3 linked regions of the Cupriavidus necator genome follow. The protein of the gene in region 1 interacts with the protein of each later gene in a pairwise test. Links are inferred from orthologs where the notes say so. Each region holds a gene or a part of one and is shown in the gene's direction. Other genes may lie near its edges.

Region 1 (10,608 bases):
GGGCCTGAAGTAAGGCGCCGCGGGGCGCGCAGGGCCGAAACTGGCCTGCCGCCACGGTTATAATCGTCTTCTTTCGCATTGCACGCCCGGCGGGCGCCGCGCAAGCGGCGCGCCCGCTGCTCTCATTCCAACGATTCCCCCGGATGCCGGCAGGCCAGTTGCCGCGCAAACGTTGTCCTGACTGCTGTCCCGACCATGCAAGACAAATACCTTCCTTCCGCCGTTGAACAAGCCGCCCAGCAGCACTGGCAAGCCATCGACGCCTATCGCGTGTCGGAGCATGCGGCCGGGGCCGACGGCAAGGAAAAGCCCAAGTTCTACGCCTGCTCGATGCTGCCGTATCCGTCGGGCAAGCTGCACATGGGCCACGTGCGGAACTACACCATCAACGACGTGATGGCGCGCTACCTGCGCATGAACGGCAACAACGTGCTGATGCCGATGGGCTGGGACGCCTTCGGCATGCCGGCCGAGAACGCCGCGCTGAACAACGGCGTGGCGCCGGCGGCCTGGACCTACGACAACATCGCTTACATGAAGAAGCAGATGCAGTCGATGGGCCTGGCGATCGACTGGTCGCGCGAGGTCGCCACCTGCAGCCCGGACTACTACCGCTGGAACCAGTGGCTGTTCCTGAAGATGCTGGAAAAGGGCATCGCCTACCGCAAGACCGGCACTGTCAACTGGGATCCGGTCGACCAGACCGTGCTGGCCAACGAGCAGGTCATCGACGGCCGCGGCTGGCGCTCCGGCGCGGTGGTGGAAAAGCGCGAGATCCCGATGTACTACCTGCGCATCACCGAGTATGCGGAGGAACTGCTGGGCGACCTGGACCAGCTGGGCTGGCCCGAGCGCGTCAAGGTGATGCAGCAGAACTGGATCGGCAAGAGCGTGGGCGTGCGCTTTGCGTTCCCGCACGACATCCCCGGCGAGGACGGCAAGCCGATCAATGACGGCAAGCTGTACGTGTTCACCACGCGCGCCGACACCATCATGGGCGTGACCTTCTGCGCGGTCGCCGCCGAGCACCCGCTGGCCACCCATGCCGCGCTGAACAACCCCGAACTGGCTGCCTTTATCGACGAATGCAAGCACGGCTCGGTCATGGAAGCCGACATGGCGACCATGGAGAAGAAGGGCATGCCGACCGGCCTGCAAGTGGTGCACCCGCTGACCGGCGAGAAGGTCGACGTGTGGGTCGGCAACTACGTGCTGATGAGCTACGGCGACGGCGCCGTGATGGGCGTGCCCGCGCACGACGAGCGCGACTTCGCCTTCGCGCTCAAGTACAAGCTGCCGATCAGGCAAGTCATTGACGTGAAGGGCCAGCCGTACTCGACCGAAGCCTGGCAGGAATGGTACGGCGACAAGGAGCAGGGCACCTGCATCCACAGCGGCAAGTACGATGGCCTCGGCTACCAGGCCGCGGTCGAAGCCATTGCCGCCGACCTGGGCGCCAAGGGCCTGGGTGAGAAGAAGGTGACCTGGCGCCTGCGCGACTGGGGCATCTCGCGCCAGCGCTACTGGGGCACGCCGATCCCGCTGATCCACTGCGACAGCTGCGGCGTGGTGCCGGTCCCTGAGAAAGACCTGCCGGTGGTGCTGCCCGAAGACCTGGTGCCGGACGGCACCGGCAACCCGCTGGCCAAGGATGCGCGCTTCCTGCAGTGCACCTGCCCGTCGTGCGGCAAGCCGGCGCGCCGCGAGACCGACACGATGGATACCTTCATCGACTCGTGCTGGTACTACATGCGCTATACCTGCCCGGATGCGGCCACCATGGTCGATGCGCGCAACGATTACTGGATGCCGATGGACCAGTACATCGGCGGCATCGAGCACGCGATCCTGCACCTGCTGTACGCACGCTTCTGGACCAAGGTCATGCGCGACCTGGGCCTGGTCAAGTTCGACGAGCCCTTCACCAACCTGCTGACGCAGGGCATGGTGCTCAACGAGACCTACTACCGTGAAGACGCGTCGGGCAAGAAGCACTGGTACAACCCGGCCGAGGTCGACCTGCGCACCGACGAGCGCGGCCGCCCGGTAGGCGCCACGCTGATCGCCGACGGCCAGCCGGTGGTGATCGGCGGCGTCGAGAAGATGTCGAAGTCCAAGAACAACGGCATCGATCCGCAGGCGCTGATCGACCAGTACGGCGCCGACACCGCGCGCCTGTTCGTGATGTTCGCCGCGCCGCCGGAGCAGCAGCTTGAGTGGAGCGGCTCGGGCGTCGAGGGCGCCTCGCGCTTCCTGCGCCGCGTGTGGAACTACGGCTATGCCAATGCCGCGGCCATCCGCGACGGCGCCGGCGGCAAGCCGACTGCCGATGACGCCGACCTGCGCCGCGAGATCCACGGCGTGCTCAAGCAGGCCAACTACGACTACCAGCGCATCCAGTACAACACCGTGGTGTCCGCCACGATGAAGATGCTGAACGCGCTGGACGACGCCAAGACGGCTTCGCCGGCCGCGCGCCGCGAGTGCTTCGGCATCCTGCTGCGCGTGCTGTACCCGGTGGTGCCGCACGTCACCCACGGCCTGTGGGACCAGCTGGGCTACGCCGCCGAAGCCGGCGACCTGCTCGACGCGCCGTGGCCGCAGGTCGATGAAGCCGCGCTGGTGCGCAGCGAGATCGAACTGGTGCTGCAGATCAACGGCAAGGTGCGCGGCAGCATCACCGTGCCCGCCGAAGCCGACCGCGCCGCGATCGAGGCAACCGCCGCCGCCAGCGAGACCGTGGCCAAGTTTGCCGAGGGCAAGGCGCCGAAGAAGATCGTGGTGGTACCCGGCCGCCTGGTCAACGTGGTGTTGTAAGCTGGCCCCGGAACCTGACAAGGAATCGCCAAGAATGAAGCGACTGAACATGGGGCGCCGCAAGGTGCTCGCGGCAATGCTGGCAGTGCCGGCAACGGGCCTGCTGGCCGGTTGCGGCTTCCACATGCGCGGCAACGCGGATTTCGCCTTCAAGCGGCTCTATATCGGGATTCCGGCCAATTCGCTGATGGGCGCGGACCTGCGCCGCGCCATCCGCGGCGGTTCCGACACCCAGGTGGTAGCCGACCAGAAAGAGGCCGACGCCCTGCTGGACGTGCTGCAGGACACCCGCACCAAGTCGATCCTGTCGATCACGACCGAGGGCGTGGTGCGTGAATACCGCCTGACGCAGCGTTTCACCTTCCGCCTGCGCGACCCCGCCGGCAATGAACTGATCGCGCCGTCGCAGCTGGTGCTGACCCGCGACCTGACCTACAACGAAGCCAACACGCTGGCCAAGGACTACGAAGAGCAGCAGCTGTACCGCGACATGCAGCGCGATATCGTGCAGCAGCTGATGCGCCGGCTGGCCGCCGTCAAGGCCATCTGATCACGGCATGCAGCTCAAGCTCGACGGGCTCGACGCGCACCTGAGGCAGGCCAAGGCCAAGGGCCTGGCACCGCTGTACGTGGTACATGGCGACGAACACCTGCTGGTGCTGGAAGCCGTCGACCGCCTGCGCGCCGCGGCGCGCGAAGCCGGCTTCTCCGAGCGCGACGTGCTGGTGGCCGAGCGCGGCTTCCACTGGGGCCAGCTAGTCGAGGCGCAGCAGTCGATGTCGCTCTTTGGCGACCGCAAGATCGTTGAACTCCGCATCCCGTCGGGCAAGCCCGGCAAGGACGGCGGCGAGGCGCTGCGCGCCGTGGCCGCCCAGCCGTCGCCCGACGTGGTGCTGCTGGTGACGCTGCCGCGGCTGGATTTTGCCGCGTCCAAGTCGGCCTGGTTCCAGGCGCTGGAAGGCGCCGGCGTGTCGATCAAGGTCGACTCCGTGGACCGCACCCGGCTGCCGGCCTGGGTCGGCGAGCGGCTGTCGCTGCAGCAGCAACGCGTCGAAGGCGGCGAGCCGGGCCGACGTGCGCTGCAGTTCATCGCCGACAAGGTCGAGGGCAACCTGCTGGCGGCGCACCAGGAAATCCAGAAGCTGGGGCTGCTGTACCCGCCCGGCGAGCTCACCTTCGACCAGGTGCACGATGCGGTGCTGAATGTGGCCCGCTATGACGTGTTCAAGCTGTCTGAATCGATGCTCTCTGGCGACGTGCCGCGGCTGGTGCGCATGCTCGAAGGGCTGCGCGGCGAGGGCGAGGCCACGGTGCTGGTGCTGTGGGCGCTGACCGAGGAAATTCGCGTATTATCCAAGGTCCGGCAAGGGCTGGCGGCTGGCAAGCCGGCGGGTGTGCTGATGCGCGAACTGCGCGTCTGGGGCCCGCGCGAGCGGCTGGTGCCGCAGGCCGCGCAGCGCCTGGCGCAGCCAAGGCTGGAAGCGGCGCTGGCACTGGCGGCGCGGCTGGACCGCCAGGTCAAGGGCCTGTCGGACCTGCCGCCACCGGGCGGCAGCCCGCTGCCGGCGGAACCATGGGACGGGCTGCAGCAGCTTGCCCTGATGATCGCGCGCTGAACGCGCAACTCCACAGGTTTGCTTCCCCCGCCGCGTGCGGCGGGGGGACGGAAAACACACTGACGGCCACCACCCCAGGGCCACTGACATGAACGAGCTCGACCTCAATCAATACATGGACCGCGTCGGCCGCCAGGCCCGCGCCGCGTCGCGCGCCATGGCGCGTGCCTCCACGGCCGACAAGAACCGCGCGCTGCTGACCATCGCCGCGGCCATCCGCCGCGATGCCGACAAGCTCAAGGCGGTCAACGCGCGTGACGTTGAACGCGCCCGCGCCAACGGCCAGGACGCCGCCTTCATCGACCGCCTGACGCTGTCGGACAAGGCCATCGCCACCATGGCCGCGGGCCTGGGGCAGATCGCCGCGCTGGCCGACCCGATCGGCGAGATCTCGAACATGAAGTTCCGCCCGACCGGCATCCAGGTCGGCCAGATGCGCGTGCCGCTGGGCGTGATCGGCATCATCTACGAGTCGCGCCCGAACGTGACCATCGACGCCGCGGCGCTGTGCCTGAAGTCGGGCAACGCCACCATCCTGCGCGGCGGCTCCGAAGCAATCGAATCCAACACCGCGCTGGCGGCGCTGGTGGCCGAGGGCCTGTCCGCGGCCGGCCTGCCGTCCGAGGCGGTGCAGGTGATCGAGACCACTGACCGCGCTGCCGTGGGCCGGCTGATCACCATGACCGAATACGTCGACGTGATCGTGCCGCGCGGCGGCAAGAGCCTGATCGCGCGGCTGATGGAAGAAGCGCGCGTGCCGATGATCAAGCACCTGGACGGCATCTGCCACGTCTATATCGACGCCGATGCCGACCTGGACAAGGCCGTGCGCGTCTGCGACAACGCCAAGACGCAGCGCTATGCGCCGTGCAACACCATGGAGACGCTGCTGGTGTCGCAGGACATCGCCGCCGCCGCGCTGCCGCCGCTGTGCCGCATCTACCAGGAGAAGGGCGTCGAGCTGCGCGTGTGTCCGGCCACCCGCGCCACGCTGGAAGCCGCCGGCTTTACCGGCCTGGTCGATGCCGCCGAGGAAGACTGGCGCCTGGAATACCTGGCGCCGATCCTCGCCATCAAGACCGTGGCCGGACTCGACGACGCCATCGCCCATATCAACGAATACGGTTCGCACCATACCGATTCGATCATCACCGAGAACTACTCGGCGGGCATGCGCTTTATCCGCGAGGTCGATTCGGCCAGCGTGATGATCAATGCCTCGACCCGCTTTGCCGATGGCTTCGAGTATGGCCTGGGCGCGGAGATCGGCATCTCCAACGACAAGCTGCATGCACGCGGCCCGGTCGGGCTGGAAGGGCTGACCTCGCTGAAGTACGTGGTATTCGGGCACGGCGAGATCCGCACCTGACGCTCGCGCGCCAACAACAATAACAATCGTTCTCGAACGTCTCTCTGCCGATGCTCTGGGTCAAAGCGCTGCATATCGTCTTCGTGGTCTCGTGGTTCGCCGGCCTGTTCTACCTGCCGCGCATCTTCGTCAACCTGGCGCTGGAAACCGACGCCGCCAGCGCGCAGCGCCTGTTGCTGATGGCGCGCAAGCTGTTCCGCTTCATGACCATGCTGGCGGTGCCGGCGGTGGTGTTCGGTCTGTGGCTGTACCTGGGCTACGGCATCGGCCGCGGCGCGGGGCAGGGCTGGATGCACGCCAAGCTGGCGCTGGTGCTGGTGCTGATCGGCTACCACCATGGCTGCGGCGTGTTGCTGCGCAAGTTCGAGGCGGGGCGCAATACGCGCTCGCACAAGTTTTATCGCTGGTTCAATGAGCTGCCGGTGCTGGTGCTGCTGGCGGTGGTGATCCTGGTGGTCGTCAAGCCGTTCTGAGCCTGGCGCCCGGTCTGTTGTTGCCAATCCTGTAGCGGAACCGAAATGAGCAAGCTGGTTGACTATTACCTGACGCCGCAGTCGCCGTACGTCTACCTGGGCCATGCGCGCTTTGCCGCCATCGCCGAGCGCCATGGCGCGCAGGTGAACCTGAAGCCGTGCGACCTGGGCAAGGTGTTTTCCGTCTCCGGCGGGCTGCCGCTGTCGCAGCGCCCGCCCCAGCGCCAGGCCTACCGCCTGGTGGAGCTGGCGCGCTGGAGCGACTTCCTGGGCCTGCCGCTGCATCTGCAGCCGACGTTCTTCCCGGTATCGGGCGACGCGGCCAGCAAGCTGATCATCGCGGCGCAGCTGGCGCACGGCACCGCCCGCGCGATGCAGCTGACCGGCGCCATCGGCGCGGCAGTGTGGGCGCAGCAGCGCAATATCGCCGATGCCGCCACGCTGGCGCAGATTGCCGACGAGGCCGGCCTGGACGGCGCCAGCCTGCTCAGGGCCAGCGAGGCGCAGTCGGTGCAGGCGGCCTATGCGCAGAACACCCAGGACGCGATTTCGGCCGGCGTGTTCGGCGCGCCGTGGTACGTCCATGACGGCCAGCCCTTCTGGGGCCAGGACCGGCTGGATTTCCTCGAGCGCGCCCTGGCGGCGGCTTGAGCTAAGCTTCGGATAGATCCCCGTCCGCTACGGCGGACGTTTTTGTTTGCAGGAAACCCAACACATGACCCAAGCCTTCTTTGCCCCTTGCCCGCGCGGCCTGGAGAGCGCGCTCGCCGAAGAACTGCGCGAGATCGCCGCGATGCCGGGCATGGCCGCGCTGGCGCCGTTCACGGTGCACCAGGAGGTGCCGGGCGGCGTCAATTTCTCGGGCGAGATGGCCGCCGCCTATGCGGTCAACCTGCATTCGCGCATTGCCAGCCGGGTGCTGATGCGCGTGGCCGCGCGCGGCTACCGGCATGAAGACGACATCTATACGCTGGCACGCGGCGTGCGCTGGGAGCAGTGGTTTTCGCCCGATGAATCGCTGCGCGTGGACATCACCTCGCACAAGTCGCCGCTGCGCAGCCTGAATTTCACCGCGCTGCGGGTCAAGGACGGGGTCTGCGATGCCCTGCGCGAGCGTGTGGGCGTGCGCCCGAGCGTCGATACCGCCAGCCCGGATGTGCGCATCTATGCCCACCTGACCGAGCGTGACTGCACGCTGTACCTCGACACCACCGGCGAGCCCCTGTTCAAGCGCGGCTGGCGCACCGAGAAGGGCGAGGCGCCGCTGAAGGAAAACCTGGCCGCCGGCATCCTGCGCCTGGCGGGCTGGGTGCCGGGCCAGACCTTCCGGCCCTTCTACGACCCGATGTGCGGCAGCGGCACCTTCCTGATCGAGGCCGCGCAGGTGGCGCTGGGTATCGCGCCGGGCGGCAGCCGCAGCTTTGCCTTCGAATGGCTCAAGGGCATGGACACCAAGGCCTGGCAGAAGCTGAAGTCGGACGCGCAGCGCGCCCGCATGCTGGCCTCGGCCGATGAGCTGCAGGTGGTGGGTTCGGACATCTCCACCGACATGCTGGCGATCACGCGCGCCAACTGGGAGCGTGCCGGCCTGCCGGGCGAGGCGCGCACCAAGCAGGTGGATGCGCGCTTCGTGCAGCCGCCTTTTGATGAGCCGGGTTTGCTGTTGATGAATCCCCCGTACGGCGAGCGCATCGCGGTGCGCGGCCAGCGCCGCCTGCCAGAGGAAGCGATGCCGCGCGACGAGGTGGAGGAGGCCGCCGCCAACCAGTTCGCCAGTGCCTTCGCCACCACGCTCAAGCAGCATTTCGCGGGCTGGCAGGCGTGGGTGTTTACCGGCGACATGGGCTTCCCGCGCCGGCTGCGGCTCAAGGAGTCGCGCCGCACGCCGCTCTACAACGGCAATATCGAATGCCGGCTGTTCCGCTTCGACATGGTGCGCGGCGCCAACCGGGCGCCGCAGGCTGACTGACGGCGCCGGGCCGCCGGGTCAGGGGCGCTTGCGCCCCGTCAGTGCGTCGGGATTGCGGCTGAAGTCCGCCAGGAAGCCCTGCAGGCTGACCACCGGCTCCTGCAGCAGGTGGCGCGGCAGGTCGAACAGCGCGTAAATGAATTCTTCATTGCCTTCGCAGCGCTCGGCCGGCAGGCAGTATTGTTCCCAGTCCACGCACGCCGGCGTGTACATGCCGTTGCCGGGCCAGAAGAACGGCACCAGCCGGCCTTCGCGCAGGCCTTCGATCAGTGCCGCCGGGGCATCGTAGGCCTCGGCCGATTCCACCTGGCTCATCAGCCCGGCGCGGGTCTCGATCACCATCAGCGTGGCGTGGCCCTGCGCGGTCAGCAGCAGGATGCCGGCCGGGTTGGGGTACAGGTAGTACTCGACAAAGCCATAGCGCGCGATCAGCTGGCGCACGCGCTCGGTGATGGCCGGATCGGACAGGAACGAAAAGGAATGCCGCGTCAGCAGCTCGCGCAGCGTGCGCGACAGCGTGGCAAAGTACGCCTGCTGCATGGCCTCGATTTCCTGGTCCAGCCGCTCGACCATATTGCTTTCATGCTTCTTCACGTAGCGGTCGATCAGCCCGTGGTTGAAGCCCTGCACGGCGATGCTCTCGTCGGCGGTGCCGGTCAGCAGGATGGTCTTGCAGGGCAGGTCCTGCAGCGCCTGGCAGAATTCCAGCCCGTCCATCTGCGGCATCGAATAGTCGACCACCACCACGCCCGGCTGCAGGAAGCGCTTGAAATCGTGGATCTGGCGGTAGATGCGGTCGATGTCGAGCTGCACGGTGCGCCGCTCGGTCAGGAAGGTGAGGTCGTCGTGCGTCACGCGCACCGGCAGGAAGCCCGGGAAGCGGGTGGCATAGGCCTCGCGGATCCATTGCAGCGCTTCACGCGGGTCGGTGAAGGTGATCACCGCGCGCGAGGCATCCATCTGGAACGCCAGGCTGTCGATGAACGACTTGCTGTCATCGACCAGGACGGTCAGGACCGGGTGATGGAAGACCGACAGGTTCCTGTCGTGCGGGTTGAAGGTCATGGAGCGGCGGGCAGGGGTTCGGCGCAGTGGTTCGGCACGGGCGTGGCGCAAGCGGCAAGCCAGTGTGCGCATTCGCAGGCCAGTATAGCGCGCCACGGCTGCCTTGCAAGGCACGCCTTGCAGCCAGGGCCGGCGGCGGGAGGCGCCCGCGGCAGGGCCGGGATGGCCCGGGCCTGCGCGCGGCGCGCGGACGGCCTTAGTCGACCGCCTTGAACATATCCTCGACCACCTTCTTGGCGTCGCCGAACACCATCATGGTCTTGTCCATGTAGAACAGCTCGTTGTCCAGCCCGGCGTAGCCGGCGGCCATGGAGCGCTTGTTGACGATGATGGTCTTGGCCTTGTAGGCCTCCAGGATCGGCATGCCGGCAATCGGCGACTGGGGGTCGTTCTTGGCCGCCGGGTTGACCACGTCGTTGGCGCCCAGCACCAGCACCACGTCGGCCTGGCCGAACTCGCTGTTGATGTCTTCCATCTCGAAGACCTGGTCGTACGGCACCTCGGCCTCGGCCAGCAGCACGTTCATATGGCCCGGCATGCGGCCTGCCACCGGGTGGATCGCGTACTTCACGGTCACGCCCTTTTCGGCCAGCTTCTCGGTCAGTTCCTTGAGCGCGTGTTGGGCGCGCGCCACGGCCAGGCCATAGCCCGGCACGATGATCACGGTCTCGGCGTTGCCCATCAGGAACGCGGCATCGTCGGCGGAACCCGACTTGACCGGGCGCTGCTGCTGGTCGCCGGTTGCCGCCGCCGCGGTCGCGCCGCCGAAACCGCCCAGCAGCACGTTGAAGAACGACCGGTTCATCGCCTTGCACATGATGTACGACAGGATCGCACCGGAGGAGCCCACCAGCGAGCCCGCGATGATCAGCATCGGGTTGTTCAGCGAGAAGCCGATGCCCGCCGCTGCCCAGCCCGAGTACGAGTTCAGCATCGACACCACCACCGGCATGTCGGCGCCGCCGATCGGGATGATGATCAGCACGCCCAGCACGAAGGCGATCGCCAGCATGATCAGGAACGGCAGCCAGTCCTGCGACAGGAAGAAGATGACGCCGAAGCCCACCATTGCCACCGCCAGCAGCAGGTTCAGCCAGTGCTGGCCGGCAAACACCACCGGCGCGCCCTGGAACAGGCGGAACTTGTAGCGCCCGGCCAGCTTGCCGAAGGCGATCACCGAGCCGGAGAACGTAATCGCGCCGACGAAGCAGCCGATGAAGAGCTCGATGCGGTTGCCCAGCGGGATCAGGTGCGAGCCTGCCGGGCTGATGCCGAACGCCGCCGGCTCGGCCACCGCCG
Region 2 (7,813 bases), 280 kb from region 1 along the record:
ATCGCCACATACATCAGCCGCGCTTCGTCTTCATCCGCCTCATCGTGCTTATGCGGCATCCCCGTGGCCGGAATGCACACCAGCGGAAACTCAAGCCCCTTGCTGCTATGCATCGTGATTACCTTGACGCTGTCCGCGCCGGGCGTAAATCGCTTGGTGATTTGGGGACATTCGAACGGAATGCCCTTGCGCGTCAGCGCGCTGGTGACGTGTCCGACCGTGTCCCAATGGCGATAGAGCACCGCCATTTCTGACCAGGGCGTACCAGCCCGGTTCTCGTCAGTCAGGATCTGCGCAATGCGCTCAGCTTCCGCCTCTACGTTTGGCAATTCGATCAGCAGCGGTTTGTTGCCGCGGCGCCCGGCACCGACAGGTTGCACGGTAGGCGCTTCGTCTTCGGTTGCCTCGGTCGGCCGCAGCAACTCATCCGCAAAGCTGCGCGCGACAGCCAGTATCTCCTGCGTATTGCGGTAGTTCAGCTTGAGGATGGTCGTACGGCCTCGGGCCTGGATGCCCACGCTGGCAAAGGTCATCCCGCGTTTCCTGGCGCCGCCATAAATGGACTGCGCATCGTCGTAGAGCACCAACAGGGAATTGCTCTCCGGATTCACCATCTGCACGACCAGCTTGAACCACTCCGGCCGGAAGTCATGCCCCTCATCGATCAGCACGGCGTCATACTGGCCGGCCGGGATCGCTTTCCGGTCCACGCCCTGGATGACCCGATTCACCATTTCCTCAAACAGCGCATCACTGGGGCGGCCCTTGGGGCGGTCAATGTTGTAAGTCTCCAACTGCCGCGAGCACCACGCGTGGAAGTTATAGACGTGGACCTTTTCTTCGATGCCTTTCTCGATCATCGTCGCCGCCAGCTTGGCGGCGAGGGTCTTGTTGTAGCAAAGCACGAGCACTGGCCGTGTGACGATCTTTGCCAGATGCTCAGCCCGGTAGCCGAGGATCATCGTCTTGCCAGAGCCGGCGACGCCATGAATGACCCGGTGGCCTTCGCCAAGGCTGCGTGCCAGCTGCTCCTGCTGGAGATCCATGACGCGAAGGATGTCAGGCATATCCAGCGGCTCCGCGGCTTCCTCCGGGAAGAGCGCGCGTTGCTCCGGCATGCGGATCTGCGGGAACAGGTGCCAGCGAATCCGCTCGATCTGCGGCAAGGAAAGCTTGAAGGTGAACTTGACCGGGAACATCTCCCACAGGCGCTGCTGGAAGTGTTCCGCGTCGACCGACTCGTACATCTCGTCCTGGCAGATCACCAGGTGCGGCGGCAGGACGTCGCCGAGGTTGGTCTTGTCGAACTGGGCACGCGTGATGTTGGACAGGACGACGCCGCAGCCGTAGGGAAAGAAGGGTTTGCCTTTCAGCGAGCCGCCAGGCCAGACCAACTGCGGATCGCGCTGCAGCAGGTTGGTGACATAGAACATGTACTGGCGGGCTTGCTCGAGGGGATTCATCTCCCGCACCAGCCCGCGATCCGTCAGCAGCGTGACATCGCGCTGGTCGATTTCCCGGATGGTATCCAGCCTCCAGTCTTTCACCTCCAACACCAGCAGACCCCGGCTGGGATGGAAGACGATGAAATCCGGATGCCTGGTTTTCTCTCCGATGGCGACGTCATACCAGCACAGGTAGTCGTCCTCCAGCTTTGTCTCCAGACGCTCGGCGAAGCGTCTCTCTCCACTGGTCATGCGCGAAGTGACCGAACCCAGCGCGGGAATCAGCGTGGCCATGCGTTGTTGCTCTTCTTATTGCCCGTTCAGGAGCTGCGCTGACCACGGTAGGTGTCGCGGACCCGGTGCGACGGCGGTCAGGCAGGTTTGTTATGCGGCAATTGTAGGCACAAAACGGTAACGGTGGCTATTTCGGTAGTTTTGGTGATTTGCCGGTTGGCGACACTGGCGAGCCGGCGGCTCCGGGGGACTGCCAAGCAGTCTGCGCCTGCTTTCCGGCGATACGCGCCGCCGATCCGTCGATTCCCGCCACCCCCATATCAGAGCCCGGATCGCAGTGGTAACCTCCCGCTATCTCCGCCCCCAGCCACCCGCACGTGCACCCCCCAGACTCCCGCATCTGGCGATCCGCCCCCGAGCAGCGCGCCTTTGAAGACGCCCGCCGCCGCGTGCGCGCGCTGCGTTTCTTCTATATGCACGCCATGGTCTACGTGGCGGTCAATGCATTGCTGATCGGCTTCCATCTGGTGGGATCGCCGCATCGGCCGTGGTCTGGTGGGCCGCTCGTGGGCTGGGGTATCGGGCTGGCGATACACGGCGTGATGACGTGGAGTCGCGTCGGCCTGCTCGGGCGGCAGTGGGAAGAGCGCAAGATCGCGCAATACATGGCGCAGGAACAGGTGCGCACGCTGTCGACGGAGAAGCAGCTGGTCGAAGCCCGCATGCGCCTGCTGCAGGCCCAGATCGAACCGCACTTCCTGTTCAACACCCTGGCCAACGTGGTCAGCCTGATCGAGCCCGCGCCGCAGAAGGCCACGCTGATGCTGGAGCATTTCATCGCGTACCTGCGCGCATCGCTTGCAGCCAGCCGCGCCACGCAAGGCACAGTGGCGCAGGAGGCGAAGCTGCTGCGTGACTATCTGGCGCTGATCCGGATCCGCATGGGGGACCGGCTGCATTACTCGGTCGATGTCGACCCCGAACTCGAATCGATGCCGCTGGCGCCGATGCTGCTGCAGCCCGTGGTCGAGAATGCGATCAAGCATGGGCTGGAGCCCAAGATCGAAGGCGGGCGGCTGCTGGTCCGGCTGGAGCGGCGCGGCCCGCGCATGCTGGCGACCATCGAGGACGATGGCATGGGCTTTCGTCCCTCGGCCGGCGCTGGCGTCGGGCTTTCTAACCTGCGTGAACGGCTGGCCGTGCTGTATGACGGTGACGCCCACGTTCGGATTGAAGAACGCTCGCCCGGCACTGCCGTGCTGATCGAAATCCCGCTGCCGCGTGCATCCTGAAACGGAGACGCCCATGACGCCCACTGCCCTGATTGCCGACGACGAAGAGCACCTGCGCGCATATCTGCGCAGCAAGCTGCAACGCCATTGGCCAGAACTGCAGATCGTTGCCGAGGCGACCAACGGCATCGAAGCCGCCGACGCCATCGCACGGTTGTCGCCGAGCGTAGCCTTCCTCGACATCAAGATGCCCGGCCTGTCCGGCCTGGAGGTGGCGCAAGGGATTGAAACCGATACGCGGCTGGTGTTCGTTACGGCCTATGATGAATTCGCGCTCGATGCGTTCGAGCGCGCGGCCGTCGATTACCTGGTCAAGCCGGTCAGCGAGGAACGGCTCGGCCGCACCATCGAGCGGCTGCGCAAGGCGTTGCAGGAAGCGGCGCCTTTGCCGGAACTGGCACAGCTACTCAGCCAGCTCACACGCGCCCAGCCGCGCGCGGAAAGCGGCGGCCAGTTGCGCTGGGTACGCGCCAGCCGTGGCAATACCACCAGCCACGTGCCGATCCAGGAAGTGATGTACTTCCAGAGCGACGACAAGTACGTGGTCGTGCATACCCGCGATGGCGAGCACCTGATCCGCACGCCGCTGGCGGAGTTGATCGCCGGCCTCGATCCCGAGGTGTTCTGGCAGATCCACCGCTCGTCCATCGTCAACATGGAATACGTGGCCGGAACGCGCCGCGATGAGGCAGGGCGGCTCTTTGTCCGGATGCGTGACAGCGAAGCCGAACTGCCGGTATCGCGCGCCTACATGCACCGCTTCCGGCAGATGTAAGGCGGTCGGCGTCGCCACTGCGCCGCCGGCTGAGGGATTCACTTGCGATCCATGAATTCCTGGATCTTGCGCTGTTCCCAGTCACGCCCGCGGCGCGACAGCCGCATCCATACCAGCAACCCATGCACGGTCAGCGCCAGGCCCCAGGCCAGGGTGGTGGTCAGCGGCCATGGCCAGCCGGTGGCGGCGTAATGCGACCACCGCGGCGACGGAAAGTAGAAGAAGCGGAACCACAGCCAGCCGTTGACGACAGCGTAGACCAGCAGGTGGATGTACCAGCCGCGCAGGGCGTGCACCATGCGGCGCGCGCGCCAGTAGGCCATGGCGTTGGGGTCGTCGTTGGGCGGGAAGGCGTGGTGCATGGGATACCTCGTGATCAAGATGGTTGGCTTGCGTCAGGTATAGGCCATCGCAAAGCGCCGCTCCAGGCCCAAGGGCCGAATCGACGGATTTCGTTCGCCGGTGGGCGCGCGGATCGCGCGAATGTCGGCGGGTCCGACCCTCCCCCCGACTTGTTGCAGCTCTTGACCCGTCTCGCCGGGAATACCCGCATAGGAAAAGCCCAGTCCTTCACCATAATCATAGTAATTATGATCATAAATACGAAGCGATGGATTCCAAGCCGACCCCGCAGATAGAGGGCAGCAAACGCGTGAAGCGTTCGGACCAGGTGGTCAACGATATCAAGCGCTGGATCGTGCAGACGCACCAGAAGGTCGGAGACAAGCTGCCACAGGAAGCAGCGTTGATCGAACAGATGGGCGTCGCACGCGGGACGGTGCGTGAGGCGCTTGCCTCGCTGCAGGCGCAGGGGCTGGTCAAGGTCAGCACGGGGCCAAACGGCGGTGCCACGCTGACGCAGCCGCCTTATGAGCGATGCCTGGAGGCAGTGTCCAACTTCCTGTACTTCCAGTCGGTCGACATCGTCACGCTGTACGCCCTGCGCCGCGCGGTTGAGCCGGAGCTGGCCGCCAACGCCGCCTTGCGCCTGACCGATGCCGACATCGCCGATCTCGAAGCGCTGATCGGGCTGAGCCACCCGGAACATGGCGGCAGCACGGACTGGAACGAGCGGCGCGAGGCCGACCTGCTGTTCCACGACCGCCTGGCCGATGCCTGCAGCAGCCCGATGCTGGCGTTGTTCTGCCGCCTGCTCAACGACATCATCCGCCGCGTCATCGTGGTCCGGAATGCTCAGGATGATTTCGACGACTTTGATGAAGAGATCTTCCACAGCCACAACGCGCTGATTGAAGCCTTCCGGTCGCGTGACCCGGAGCGTGCGCGTGCCCTGATGCAGGAGCACATGGAGCATGCCGAATCCCTGGCCCTGGAAGCCGAATCCCGCGTGGACCGCGGGAGCTTGCTGATGAGCCCGGTCGACTGATCCCCTGACGCGCTAGCGTCCCCCTTTTTTCTGCACACCCAACCGCCATCGTCGCATCCGACACGGCGGGTGGGATTCCTATTGCCTGAATCCTGGGAGCCTTGACGTGAAACCTGCTGAATTGCTTTGGCGCTGGAGCGCTGTCGATATTGCCGATGCCGTGCGGCGGCGCGAGATTTCCTGCCGCGAGGTCACGGCCAGCGTGCTGGCCCGCATCGATGCCCTTAACCCTCGCCTGAATGCGTTGCCGGAGGTGCTGGCAGAAGAGGCGCTGGCCAGCGCGGATGCCGCGGACCGCCAGGTCGCTGAGGGCGCAGAGCTGGGGCCGCTCCATGGCGTGCCGGTCACGATCAAGATCAATGTCGACCAGGCCGGCCATGCCACCACCAACGGCGTGATCCCGCTGAAGCACAACATTGCGCGTGAGGATGCCCCCGTGGTTGCGAACCTGCGTAGTGCCGGGGCCATCATCGTCGGGCGCAGCAATACGGCTACCTATTCCTCGCGCTGGTTTACCGACAACGGCCTGCACGGGCGCACGCTGAACCCGTGGGATGCGGATATCACCCCCGGCGGCTCCAGCGGCGGTGCCGCGTCCGCGGTCGCTTCCGGCATGGGGGCGCTGGCGCATGGCAATGACATCGGCGGCTCCATTCGCTATCCGGCCTATGCCTGCGGTGTCGTCGGCTTGCGGCCGACGACCGGGCGGGTGCCCGCGTACAACCCGTCGGCCACTGCCGAGCGCAGCATCACGCCACAACTCATGTCCGTGCAGGGGCCGCTTGCGCGCAGCATTGCCGACCTGCGGCTCGGCTACCACGCCATGGCCCGCTATGACGGGCGCGACCCGGCATGGGTGCCGGTGCCGCTGGAACTGCCGCTGCCGCCGGGACCGATACGCGTGGCGCTGTTCCGGCGGTGTCCGGGCGTTCCCGTCGATCCCGCGGTCAGCGCGGCGCTGGACAGTGCCGGGCAATGGCTGCAGCAAGCGGGCTACGCCGTCGAAGAAGCCAGGCTGCCTGACTTCATGGAAGCGGCAGCGCTGTGGCGCACGCTGACGGTCGACGACAGCCGCCGCAACATCATCGCAGGCGTTGACCAGCATGGCGACGACGCCATGCGGCAAAGCCAGCGCAACATGCTGGACGGGATGCAGGAGACCGACCGCGATGGCTTTCTCGATGCCCTGGCGCGACGCCAGGCGATCGCACGCAACTGGTCGCTGTTCATGCAAACGTATCCGCTGGTGCTGATGCCGGTGTCGTGGCAGCGCCCGAGCGTGCAAGACGCGGATACCCGCACGCCCGAAGAGAACCGGGCCTTGCTGGACGCACAGAGCCCCATGCTGGCAACAGCGATGCTCGGCATGCCGGGGCTGTCCGTGCCGACTGGCATGGCCGGCGGCGTGCCGGTCGGCGTGCAGCTGATGGCATGGCGCTTCCGCGAAGACCTGTTGCTGCGAGCCGGCCAGGCCATTGAGGACGCGGCGCGTTTTACCCCTTATAGCGACCTGCAAACCGGCATCTAGACCCAGGAGCTTCCCATGAACGAACGCAAACCTGCTTACGCCCCACGGCTGTCGCGCCGCGCCATGCTGGCCGGCACCGCCGCCGCTCTGTGTACCGGTGGCCTGCTCTCCAGGGCCGTATGGGGGCAGTCCGTATCGCGCATCATCGTGCCGTTTCCGCCGGGAGGGCCGGCCGACTACATGGGCCGCCTGCTGTCCGAGAAGCTGAAAGATGCCATGGGCCGTACCGTCATCGTCGACAACCGCCCCGGTGCCGGGACGCGCGTGGCGGCCGAAATGCTGAAGAACGCCCCGGCCGACGGCACCACCGTGCTGCTGGCACCTGTCGATCCGATGTTCATCGGGCCGCTGATCTACAGCAATATGCGCTTCAACCCCGCCACCGACTTCACGGCGATCACCGATGTGACGGGCGTCCAGTTCGGTATTGCAGTCAGCGCCAGCTCACCCATCAAGACACTGGCCGACTTCGTCAAGGCCGCCAGGGCCAAGCCGGCTGACTATTCGATCGGCATCAGCACGGTTGGCTCGCTGCTGCATTTCCTTGCCGTGGAGTTCGTCAGCCAGTCGCGCACCGGCAGTACGCTGGTACCGTATCGCGGTGGCGCGGCGATGGTGACGGAAATAATGGGTAACCAGGTCGCGGCGGGCATGGACGCCATCACGAGCTTCACCGAACTGCATCGCGGCGGCAAGCTCCGCGTGCTGGCCGTGGCAGGGGAAAAGCGCGCTGATGCCTTGCCGGATGTGCCTACGTTTGCGGAGTCTGGTTTCCCCAACCTGGTGACCTCGTCGCGCTACCTGCTTTATGTCCGCGCCAACACGCCGCCCGACGTGACCACGCAGTGGTATCAGGCCGTGCGCAAGGTGCTGGCCATGCCGGATGTGCGCGAAAAGCTCGCGCGCGCTGGCTATGACATCTTGCCGGGCGGCACTGCTGATGAGGTTGCCAGGTATGCGAGCGCGCTTTCGGCACGGTGGACGCCGGTGATCAAGGCGTCGGGTTTCAAGGGGGATTGAGAGGAATTTCGTAGCCGCACCCCAAACTCGGCTGGAGACGATTTCCATTTGTGTCAGCTTGCTGGAGAATTCCCGCGGCACCCTCCTCCTGTAGGGTGCCGCTTTGTATTAAGCATGTCTGTCCCAGTGTCG
Region 3 (10,609 bases), 970 kb from region 1 along the record:
TGGCTGCGCTGGCATCCGGGCTACGCCGCGGCCTGACCGGCCCGTCGTCCCAATCAAGCAAGGAGATCGAGATGCAGATGTATCCGGTAGAGCAGGCTGCGCTGGTGGAACTGGAAGCGGGCCTCGCGCGCCGCGAGGCGGCACAGCCGGCGGCAGAGGCGCCGCGCAAGGCAGGTGGCGTGGCGCTGCACGTGCGCCAGGTGGTCAAGCGCTATGACGGCCGCGAAGTGCTGCACAACGTGGCGCTGGACGTGGCGCCGGGCGAGTTCCTGGCGATTGTCGGGCGCAGCGGCTGCGGCAAGAGCACGCTGCTGCGGCTGGTGGCGGGACTGGAAGCAGCCGATGGCGGCAGTATCACCGTCGACGGTGAATCCGCGGCGAAAGGCCGCGCGCGGCACGCCGACGTGCGCGTGATGTTCCAGGACGCAAGGCTGCTGCCGTGGAAGCGCGTGCTGGACAACGTCGCGCTGGGCCTGCCGCGCACACGCCGCGGTGAAGCCGCCGATGTGCTGGCGCAGGTGGGCCTGGCCGACCGCGCCAGGGAGTGGCCCGCGCGGCTTTCCGGCGGCCAGCGCCAGCGCGTGGCCCTGGCGCGCGCGCTGGTTCACCACCCGCAGTTGTTGCTGCTGGATGAACCGCTGGGCGCGCTGGACGCGCTCACGCGCATCGAGATGCAGGGGCTGATCGAATCGCTGTGGCGCCGCCTTGGCTTCACGGCGCTGCTGGTTACGCACGATGTGTCGGAGGCAGTGGCGCTGGCCGACCGCATCGTGCTGATCGAGGACGGCCGCATTGCCATGGATGAGCGCGTGGCGCTGGCGCGCCCGCGCGAACGCGGCGCGGCGGGCTTTGCGCAGCTGGAGGCCGCGGTGCTGAAGCGGGTGATGCGGCAAGCGCCGCAGGCGCAGGTACCGTCGCATGCAGGTGCGCATGCCGACCCGGCCGCCACGACCGCGCCGCTGAACGTGAGCTGGGCAGCGTGACCGTGCCACCCGCGGCAATGTGCGCCGCGCATATCGACAGGCCGTAATCTTCATTCGCTCGCGCGCGCTGACCTCCTATCATGAGCAGGCAGGCCGATGCGGTGCGACCGCACAGAGGGCGCATGGCGCGCCCGTCATCACTAATCCGACCAAGGGGCCGAGGGGCCCGGTCAACCCAAGGAATGCCATGCCAGGCGTGCATGAACCCGCGGGCGCAGTGCCTGCGCTCCAACGTTATCTGGAATCGCTGCCGCGCCAGCCTCTGGCTGACCGGCAATTGTGGCGCGACGCGCGCGGGCAGGTGCAGGGCCAGTTCTTCAACTGCTCGCTGACCAGCGCGTTCGAGCCGCTGGTGACGCTGGCAGACCGGCAGGTGGTGGCGCATGAAGGTTCGATCCACACCTACGCAGAGGACGGCGTGGGCCTGGCGGCATGGAAGCTGTTTGCGATGGCGGCCGACGACAACAGCCTGGTGTCGCTGGACCGGCTTTCGCGCCTGCTGCATGCCATCAACTACTTTGCCGCCGAGGGCGAGCACAAGCTGGTGCTGAACGTGCATAACCGGCTGCTGGCCGCCGTCACCGACGACCACGGCGCTGCCTTCCGGCGCGCATTGCAGTCGCTGGGGCTGCCGCTGGAGCGCTTTGTGATCCAGGTGCCGGCCAGCGCCAATGACGACCTGGCATTGCTATTGCATGTCGTTGGCAACTATCGGCGCAACGGCTTCGCGGTAAGCCTGCAGGCGTCGGATCCGGCGGAAGCCGGTGCGCTGATGGCGCACGCGTTGCCGGACTGGCTCAAGCTGGACATGCGCCGCACCTGGACCGACCGCCAGCTGTCGGGCCTGCGTGCCAGCGCGGCCAACGCCGGCGTAACGCTGATCGGGCGGCGCCTGCAGAACGCCGAAAGCGTCGAGCGCCTGCAGGCCGCGGGCATCGGCCTGGGGCAGGGCGCCTTCGCCGGCGCGCCGGTCAGTGCGGCAGGGCTGCGCACAGGCCTGGCGAGCGCCGCGCATGCATTGGACAAGGAGGTGGTATGACCCAAGCGAACCGGCTATCCGGCGGCCATGGCACGCGCCTGGACATTCCGCGGCACCTGCAGGTGCTGACTGTACCGGGGCTGCACGGCAGCGGCCCGGGACACTGGCAGAGCCGCTGGGAGCAGCGCTTCCCCGACTGGCAGCGGGTGGAGCAGCACGACTGGTCGCGCCCCAGCCTGCCGCTGTGGGCCGAGCGCGTCTCCGAAGGCGTGATGCGCGCCCAGCGCGTGGCCGCGCGCGGCGCGGTGCTGGTGGCGCACAGCTTCGGCTGCCTGGCGTCGTTGCGCCAGGCGGCGCTGGATCCGGTCGGCATTGCCGGCGCATTGCTGGTGGCGCCGGCAGATCCGGACAAATTTGGCGTGGCGGCGCTGCTGCCGACCTACCGGCTGCCGTTCCCGACCATCCTGGTCGCCAGCCGCAACGACCCCTGGATGCCGCAGCGCACCGCTTTCAGCTGGGGCACGCTGTGGGGCAGTGAACTGGTCGATGCGGGCAGCCTGGGCCACATCAATGCCGATTCCGCACTGGGCGAGTGGCCTGAAGGCCTCGCGCTGCTCGATACCCTGATCCAGCGTATCGCGCAGGCAGGCGATACCGGCTCCATAAGTGAATCATCCGGCGCCTGGGAGTCGGGCATCGAGGTAGTGTCTACTATCCCTTATATCTAAACCGTCTAAGAAAATTCATAAAGATTCGTTCTGTTTATAAGGATGACTCTGCAGAATCTGTCTCGTAGGCCGGCGCAATATGCGCTGGCGTCATAAAGAACGGCCCGCCGGGGCCAGCCATCATGGTCCGGCGGCGCACCGCTCACAGACGAGACGACATGCCTCCATCCATTTCCCTCGCGGACACGCCGCCAGCCGCCCCTCGCGCCCCTGATTCCGGCGCCGCGCGCGCGCCGCGCAGGCCGTCCAGGCAGCGTTTTACGGTGCTGCCCGGCTTCGGCCTGTCGCTGGGCTTCACGTTGTTCTACCTGACGCTGATCGTCCTGATCCCGCTGTCGGCCACGTTCCTGAAGACCTTCACGATGACGTGGGACGCGTTCTGGACCTCGGTCACGGCGCCGCGCGTGGTGGCGTCGCTGCAGCTGAGCTTTGGCGCGTCGCTGGTGGCGGCCATCGTCAATACGGTGTTCGGGCTGGTGGTTGCCTGGGTGCTGGTGCGCTACCGCTTCCCGGGCAAGCGCCTGATCGACGCGCTGGTGGACCTGCCGTTCGCGCTGCCCACTGCGGTGGCCGGTATCGCGCTGACGGCGCTGTTTGCCGGTAATGGCTGGATCGGCCGCTATCTCGAGCCGCTTGGCATCAAGGTCGCGTTTACGCCGCTGGGCGTGGTGGTGGCGCTGACCTTTATCGGCCTGCCGTTCGTGGTGCGCACGGTGCAGCCGGTGCTGGAGGATGTTGAGCAGGAGCTGGAGGAGGCCGCTTCCAGCCTCGGCGCCAACCGCCTGCAGACTTTCCAGCGCGTGATCCTGCCCGCCATCCTGCCGGCGCTGCTGACGGGGTTTGCGCTATCGTTCGCGCGCGCCACCGGCGAGTACGGCTCGGTGGTCTTTATCTCCGGCAACATGCCGATGGTGTCCGAGATCGCGCCGCTGATGATCTATTCCAAGCTGGAGCAATACGACTACGCCGGCGCCACCGCGGTGGCGGTGGTGATGCTGGTGATTTCCTTCGGGCTGCTGCTGCTGATCAACCTGCTGCAGGCCTGGACGCGCCGCCATCAATCCGGTGTGCGCGCCGCGCTGGCACCTGAAGCGCCCGCCACGGGCAAGGAGTTCTGACATGGCCGGCGCAGTTGCGGGACGCCTGGGCGGGCAAGCCAACGCCCAGGCCCATCACAGGTTTGACGCTACCGGCGAAGCGCCGTGGGTACGCTACACGCTGATCACGGTGGCGGTGCTGTTCCTCACGCTGTTCCTGTTCGTGCCGCTGGCTTCGGTGTTCTATGAAGCCTTGCGCAAGGGCGTGCAGACCTACTGGGAAGCGTTGATCGAACCCGACGCACTCGCCGCGATCCAGCTCACGCTGACGGTGGCGGCGATCGCGGTGCCGCTGAACGTGGTGTTCGGCGTGGCGGCGGCCTGGGCCATCGCCAAGTTCGACTTCCGCGGCAAGAACCTGCTGATCACGCTGATCGACCTGCCGTTCTCGGTGTCGCCGGTGATTTCCGGCCTGGTCTACGTGCTGCTGTTCGGTGCGCAGGGCTGGCTGGGACCGTGGCTGGAAGCGCACGACATCAAGATCATGTTCGCGGTGCCGGGCATCGTGCTGGCCACCATCTTCGTGACCTTCCCCTTTGTTGCGCGCGAGCTGATCCCGCTGATGCAGGCGCAGGGCAGTGAAGAGGAAGAGGCCGCGATCGTGCTGGGCGCCTCGGGCTGGCAGACCTTCCGCCATATCACGCTGCCCAATATCCGCTGGGGCCTGCTGTATGGCGTGATCCTGTGCAATGCGCGGGCGATGGGCGAGTTCGGTGCGGTCTCGGTGGTATCGGGCCATATCCGCGGGCTGACCAACACCATGCCGCTGCATGTTGAGATCCTCTACAACGAGTACAACTTCGCGGCGGCCTTTGCGGTGGCTTCGCTGCTGACGCTGCTGGCGCTGGTCACGCTCGGCATCAAGACGCTGGTGGAATTGCGCGCCCGCAAGGAAACCGAAGAGGCTGCACCAGAGCGGCCGCTGGCAAGTTTGCAAGGACAAGCATCATGAGCATCCAGGTCAAGAACGTAGAGAAGCGCTTTGGCGACTTTGTCGCGCTGGACAACGTCTCGCTCGATTTCGACGAAGGCGAGCTGACCGCGCTGCTGGGGCCGTCCGGCTGCGGCAAGACCACGCTGTTGCGCATCATCGCCGGCCTGGAGCGCGCCGATGCGGGCCAGATCGTGCTGGCCGGGCGCGATGCCTCGGACCAGCATGTGCGCCAGCGCCAGGTGGGCTTTGTGTTCCAGCACTACGCGCTGTTCAAGCATATGAGCGTGTTCGAGAACGTGGCCTTCGGCCTGCGCGTCAAGCCGCGCGCCGAGCGCCCGAGCGAAGCGCAGATCCGCGACAAGGTGCGTTCGCTGCTGGAACTGGTGCAACTCGACTGGCTGGCCGACCGCTACCCGTCGCAGCTCTCCGGCGGTCAGCGCCAGCGTATCGCGCTGGCGCGCGCCCTGGCGGTGGAGCCGCGCGTGCTGCTGCTGGACGAACCGTTCGGCGCGCTCGACGCCAAGGTGCGCAAAGAACTGCGCCGCTGGCTGCGCCGCCTGCACGATGAACTGCACGTGACCAGCGTGTTCGTCACCCATGACCAGGAAGAGGCGCTGGAAGTGGCCGACCAGGTGGTGCTGATGAACCGCGGCCACGTGGAGCAGTACGGCTCGCCCGAGGCCGTCTACAACCATCCGGCCACGCCCTTCGTGTTCGGCTTCCTCGGCAACGTGAACCTCTTCCACGGCCGGCTGGAAGTGGGCGAGAGCGGCGGCCTGCTGCATACCGGTGAAGCGGTGCTGCCGGTGGTCGGCAGCGGCCATGAGACCGCCGGCGACGCGGTGGCCTATGTGCGCCCCCATGACCTCGACCTGGAACGCTATTCGCCCGGCGCCGACGGCATTGCCGTGACGCTGCGCCGCGCGCTGACGCTGGGCCCGGTGGCGCAGCTTGAACTTGAACGTGAAGACAACCAGGACGTGATTGAAGTCGCGCTGCCGCTGGAGCGCTTCCGCCATGCGGGCTTCCGCGAAGGCGAACTGCTCGCGGTGCGCCCGCGCCAGCTGCGCGTGTTCACGCAACCGCGTACCACGTCCACCCAACAAGAAAAGGCGACGTCATGAACTTCCAGCAACTCCGATCGATCCGCGAGGCGGTGCGCCGCCAGTTCAACCTGACCGAAGTCGCCAACGCGCTCTACACCTCGCAGCCCGGCGTGTCGCGCCAGATCCGCGAGCTGGAAGAAGAACTGGGCGTGGAGATCTTCGAGCGCTACGGCAAACGCCTGACCGGCCTGACCGAGCCCGGGCGCGAGATCGTGCGCATCGTCGAACGCCTGCTGCTGGAGGCCGAGAACCTGCGCCAGGCCGGCGACGAATACGCCGGCCGCCATACCGGCCGCCTGACCGTTGCCACCACCCACACCCAGGCACGCTATGCACTGCCGCGCGTGGTGCAGGCCTTCCGCCGCGAATACCCGCATGTGACGCTGGCACTGCAGGAGGCGTCGCCCACGCATATCGTTGAGCTGCTGCTGACGGGGCAGGCCGATATCGGCATCGCCACCGAGGCCCTGGCCACCGAGGCCGGGCTGACCTCGTTCGAGGCCTACAGTTGGCAGCACGTGCTGGTGGTCTCGCCCGGCCATCCGCTCACGCGCCTGCCCGAGCCCACGCTCGAAGACGTGGCCGGCTTCCAGCTCATCACCTATGACGCCGGCTTCACCGGCCGCCGCAAGATCGACAGCGCCTTTGCCGAGGCCGGCCTGCAGCCGGAGATCGTGCTGACCGCGCTGGATGCCGACGTGATCAAGACCTACGCCGAACTGGACCTGGGCGTGGGCATCATTGCCTCGATGGCCTATGACGAGCGCAAGGATTCCGGCCTGGTGCGGATCTCGGCCGACCACCTGTTCGCGCCCAACACCACCAGCGTGGCGGTGCGGCGGGGCGCCTACCTGCGCGGCTATGCGCACGCCTTTATCAACATGTTCGCGCCGCACCTGTCGCCCGACACCGTCAGCAGCGCGCTGTCCGAGCAGGAGCGCCAGGCCCTGGCGGCCTGATTCCGGCCTGGCTGTGGCCATCGCCAGGCGGCGCAGGGGGCACCCGGGCGCTGCCTGACAGCCGCCGTCCGCCCCGGCACGGTGCCGTTCGCGCCCCGTGCCCGCCGTTCGTCGCAAGAGACTTTCTTCGTGCCCGGGTGAGGGGTACATTCCTTGCACGTGCCCGCGGCTTGCCATCCGGCGAGCGCCGTACGTGTACCGCAGTGCAACAAAGTTTGCGCGCGGCCGCCGGTCTGCAAGGGCCGGACAAGGGAGACAGAGACGATCATGCGCGACGACGAACCGCTGCTGCGCTGGCAGTGGCGCGGCTATGCCCGCAACCACCAGCATCCCCGCAACCTGCTGCTGCATATCGTGGCCGTGCCGATGTTCATGGCCGGCACCGTGCTGGGCCTCTACGGCCTGTTGCGCCTGAGCCTGCCGGCGGTGGCGCTGGGGCTGGTGTGCATGGGCATGTCGATGGCCCTGCAGGGCCGGGGGCACCGGCTGGAAGCCCACGCGCCGGAACCCTTTGCCGGGCCGGCGGACATCGCCGGCCGCATCCTGGCCGAGCAGTGGATCACCTTCCCGCGCTATGTGCTGTCCGGCCAATGGTGGCGCGCGCTGGCCGGCCGGCGTGCCGGGCAGGGTGGCTGAGGTGGCCCGCGCTGCCCGCCTCATCACATTCCCGTTGCGCCAGGCTCAGTCCGCGCTAACATGAACGCCATGGACCGCTGCTTCTCCAACGTCGCCACCGCCATCCCCTCCCGGCTCAATATCCTCGGCCGCGACCTGCTGTTCGTGCTGTGCATGAACTCGGTGATCGCCATCAGCCTGAACTACGGCTTCCAGACCGGCGGCAGCCTGTGGCACAACTTTGTCTACAGCCAGCTGATCGGCTTGTCGATCTGGGTGCTGATCGACATTCCGCGCGTGGTGATCTGGTGGAACGACCGGCCGCGCCGCTGGCCCTTCCTGCTGCTGGCCGCCGCCGCGGTGCCCGCGGGCGTGGTGTTCGGCAGCTGGGCCACGCGCGTGGCGCTGGACCTGCCGCCCAAGTCGGCGGACGAAGCCGGCGGCATGCTGCGCATGTGCCTGGTGGTGGGCATGCTGGCCGCGGCCTCGATGATCTATTTCTACTGGTCGCGCGAGAAGCTCGCATCCCTGGAGCGCCAGGCCGCGCTGGACGCCCTGCAGCGCGAGGAAGCCGAAAAGCAGCTGGTGCGCGCACAGCTGATGGCGCTGCAGGCGCAGATCGAGCCGCATTTCCTGTTCAACTCGCTGGCCAACCTCGACGGGCTGATCGCCACCGACCCGCCCGCCGCGCGCCAGCTGCTGCAGCGCCTGATCGGCTTCCTGCGCATGTCGCTGGCGCATACCCGCGCCGAGCAATGCACGCTGCGGCAGGAGTTCGAGCTGCTGCGCAGCTACCTGGACATCCAGGGCATGCGCTTCGGCCAGCGGCTCTCGTTCGACATCGACCTGCCGCGCGAACTGGCGAAGGTGGAGATCCCGCCCATGCTGATCCAGCCGCTGGTGGAAAACGCGGTCACGCACGGCATCGAGCCCTGCATGATCGGCGGCCATATCCGGCTGTCGGCGCGTGCGGCCGGCGACAATGCGGTGCAGGTCATCATCGCCGATACCGGCGTGGGCTTCGGTCATGCCTCGGGCAAGGGCTCGGGCCTGGGCATCACCCATGTGCGCGAGCGGCTGGCGCGCATCTTTGGCGCGGCGGCCTCCATGCAGATGGAGGAGAACACCCCGCGCGGCGTGGTGGTGCGGCTGACGCTGCCGCTGGAGCGCCCGGCCGAAGCGCCCACCCTGACCCAGACAGTCACCAGCGTGCCGGAGGGCATGCCAGTATCGGCCCCAGCCATGCAACGGCTCTGAGGCGCCCCGCCTGCCAGCAAGCCTGACAAGACGAACGGCTGGCACCGCCCGTGGCGGTGCCGCTGACAACGCCAGGACCCATCCACCACCCCAACGCCCCCATGACCCCGACCCTTCTGATCGCCGACGACGAAGCGCTGCTGGCGCGCGTGCTGGAATCCGAACTGATGTCGCTGTGGCCCGAGGCCCGTATCGTTTCCGTGGTCCACGACGGCGTGGCCGCGCTGGCGGCGGCGCGCGAGCACCAGCCGCGCGTGGCCTTCCTGGATATCCGCATGCCGGGCATGAGCGGCATGGACGTGGCGCGCGAACTGATCGAATTCGACACCCCGCCACTGGTGGTCTTCGTGACCGCATACGACCAGTTCGCGCTGGAGGCGTTCGAGCGCGCCGCGGTGGACTATGTGCTCAAGCCGGTCCAGCGCGAACGGCTTGAGGCCACGGTGCAGCGTCTGAAGGACCGCCTGGCCGGCCCCGCCGACGATGAAGACACCGAGGCCGAAGCCTCGATCGCGGAGACGGACCGGCTTGGCCAGCTGCTGGCGCGGCTGGAATCGCTGGAGCACGCCACGCCAGGCCCGGGCGGTGCGCCGCAGCGGCAGTACCTGCGCTTTATCAAGGCACTGGTGGGGCAGGAGGTGCGCATCATCCCCGTGGACGAAGTCATCTACCTGGAGGCCACCGACAAGTACGTCAACGTGGTCTCCGGCGCCGGCGAAGCGCTGATCCGCACCAGCCTGCGCGAGCTGACCCAGCAGCTGGACCCGGAGCGCTTCTGGCAGGTGCACCGCGGCACCGTGGTCAACATCACCTGCGTGGCCAGCGCGGTCAACCAGTCGCTGGGACGGCTGTCGCTGCGGCTGCGCGACCGTCCTGAACTGCTGCCGGTGGCGCGACAGTACGCGCACCTGTTCAAGCAGATGTAAGCGCGGTTGGCGGGAGGCGTGGCCGCCACCTGGCTGCAGAGGACAGGGGTTTTCCTCTATGATGCGGGCTTCGGCCCGTATTTTTTTGGGCTGCCGCCTTCCGTCCTGCCGCATAGCCCCTGCCACCAGCGCCATGTCCACCGCCGCACTCGATCCCACGCGCAACCCTCTTCGTCATGACGCCCAGGTGATCGGGCTGGTTGGCCTGGCTCACGGGGTCTCCCACTTCTACCACCTGCTGCTGGCTCCGCTGTTCCCATGGATCAAGGCGGAATTCGGCCTGAGCTATGCCGAGCTGGGCCTGCTGATGACGGTGTTCTTCGCGGTCTCGGCGGTGGTGCAGACCGCGTCCGGCTTTGTGGTCGACCGCTTCGGCGCGCGGCCGGTGCTGTTTGCCGGGCTGGCCTTCCTGGGCGCCGCGGCCTTGCTGCTGTCGACCAGTTCCGGCTACGCCGCGCTGCTGTTCGGCGCGGCCGTGGCGGGGCTGGGCAATGGCGTATTCCACCCGGCCGACTTCACGCTGCTGAACAAGCATGTGTCGCAGCCCCGGCTGGGACACGCGTTTTCGGTTCACGGCATTTCCGGCAACCTGGGCTGGGCGGCGGCGCCGCTGTTCCTGGTGGCGATCGCCAACCTCGCCAGCTGGCGCGTGGCGCTGGCGGCGGCCTCGGCAGTCGCCTTTATCGTGCTGGCCGTGCTGGTAGTGCTGCGCCATGTGCTGGACCCGCGCGAAGTGCAGGGCGCCGTGGGCCGGCCCGCGGCCAAGGCTGCGGCCGGGGTGGCCACATCCGGCGGCAGCGTGCTGGGCTTTCTGCGCCTGCCGCAGGTGTGGGTGTGCTGGGCCTTCTTCCTGCTGACCACGTTCTCCGCGGCCGGCATCCAGAGCTTTGCCCCGACCGCGCTGACCTACCTGTACGGCATGCCGTTCACGCTGGCGACCGCGTCCTACACCATCTACATGCTGTGCAGCGCCGGCGGCATGATAGTCGGTGGCTTTGCCGCCGGCCGCACCAGCAACCATGACC

Evidence for each region.
Region 2: the proteins of I6H87_RS10150 (region 1) and I6H87_RS08865 interact in binary tests that used the Escherichia coli proteins (3 or more experiments, as listed by UniProt). The link is inferred for Cupriavidus necator from one-to-one orthologs.
Region 3: the proteins of I6H87_RS10150 (region 1) and I6H87_RS14670 interact in binary tests that used the Escherichia coli proteins (3 or more experiments, as listed by UniProt). The link is inferred for Cupriavidus necator from one-to-one orthologs.

What each region holds. Positions count from the first base shown.
Region 1 is NZ_CP066018.1:2,165,982-2,176,589, forward strand. The notes cover bases 3,663-6,661. They hold I6H87_RS10150 (glutamate-5-semialdehyde dehydrogenase), read left to right. Parts: upstream 3,663-4,521; coding sequence 4,522-5,802; downstream 5,803-6,661. Other genes in these bases: holA (DNA polymerase III subunit delta), read left to right, coding at 3,663-4,433; I6H87_RS10155 (CopD family protein), read left to right, coding at 5,853-6,275; I6H87_RS10160 (2-hydroxychromene-2-carboxylate isomerase), read left to right, coding at 6,321-6,661. Outside these bases: dapB (4-hydroxy-tetrahydrodipicolinate reductase), read left to right, coding at 1-13; leuS (leucine--tRNA ligase), read left to right, coding at 196-2,817; I6H87_RS10140 (LPS-assembly lipoprotein LptE), read left to right, coding at 2,852-3,367; more of holA, read left to right, coding at 3,375-3,662; more of I6H87_RS10160, read left to right, coding at 6,662-6,926; I6H87_RS10165 (THUMP domain-containing class I SAM-dependent RNA methyltransferase), read left to right, coding at 6,991-8,244; I6H87_RS10170 (response regulator), read right to left, coding at 8,263-9,309; I6H87_RS10175 (NAD(P)(+) transhydrogenase (Re/Si-specific) subunit beta), read right to left, coding at 9,506-10,608. UniProt on the Escherichia coli protein: Catalyzes the NADPH-dependent reduction of L-glutamate 5-phosphate into L-glutamate 5-semialdehyde and phosphate. The product spontaneously undergoes cyclization to form 1-pyrroline-5-carboxylate.
Region 2 is NZ_CP066018.1:1,892,724-1,900,536, forward strand. Bases 1,921-4,865 are described here. They hold I6H87_RS08865 (LytR/AlgR family response regulator transcription factor), read left to right. Parts: upstream 1,921-2,984; coding sequence 2,985-3,746; downstream 3,747-4,865. Other genes in these bases: I6H87_RS08860 (sensor histidine kinase), read left to right, coding at 2,129-2,971; I6H87_RS08870 (2TM domain-containing protein), read right to left, coding at 3,785-4,108; I6H87_RS08875 (FadR/GntR family transcriptional regulator), read left to right, coding at 4,399-4,865. In the rest of the region: I6H87_RS08855 (DEAD/DEAH box helicase), read right to left, coding at 1-1,739; more of I6H87_RS08875, read left to right, coding at 4,866-5,133; I6H87_RS08880 (amidase family protein), read left to right, coding at 5,240-6,661; I6H87_RS08885 (Bug family tripartite tricarboxylate transporter substrate binding protein), read left to right, coding at 6,725-7,681. UniProt on the Escherichia coli protein: Member of the two-component regulatory system BtsS/BtsR, which is part of a nutrient-sensing regulatory network composed of BtsS/BtsR, the low-affinity pyruvate signaling system YpdA/YpdB and their respective target proteins, BtsT and YhjX.
Region 3 is NZ_CP066018.1:3,130,884-3,141,492, forward strand. The notes cover bases 3,791-6,790. They hold I6H87_RS14670 (sulfate/molybdate ABC transporter ATP-binding protein), read left to right. Parts: upstream 3,791-4,735; coding sequence 4,736-5,845; downstream 5,846-6,790. Other genes in these bases: cysT (sulfate ABC transporter permease subunit CysT), read left to right, coding at 3,791-3,808; cysW (sulfate ABC transporter permease subunit CysW), read left to right, coding at 3,810-4,739; I6H87_RS14675 (CysB family HTH-type transcriptional regulator), read left to right, coding at 5,842-6,786. Outside these bases: aliphatic sulfonate ABC transporter permease SsuC, read left to right, coding at 1-36; I6H87_RS14645 (ATP-binding cassette domain-containing protein), read left to right, coding at 72-983; I6H87_RS14650 (EAL domain-containing protein), read left to right, coding at 1,171-2,022; I6H87_RS14655 (RBBP9/YdeN family alpha/beta hydrolase), read left to right, coding at 2,019-2,690; more of cysT, read left to right, coding at 2,849-3,790; I6H87_RS14680 (DUF962 domain-containing protein), read left to right, coding at 7,054-7,422; I6H87_RS14685 (sensor histidine kinase), read left to right, coding at 7,483-8,658; I6H87_RS14690 (LytR/AlgR family response regulator transcription factor), read left to right, coding at 8,760-9,584; I6H87_RS14695 (MFS transporter), read left to right, coding at 9,718-10,609. UniProt on the Escherichia coli protein: Part of the ABC transporter complex CysAWTP involved in sulfate/thiosulfate import. Responsible for energy coupling to the transport system.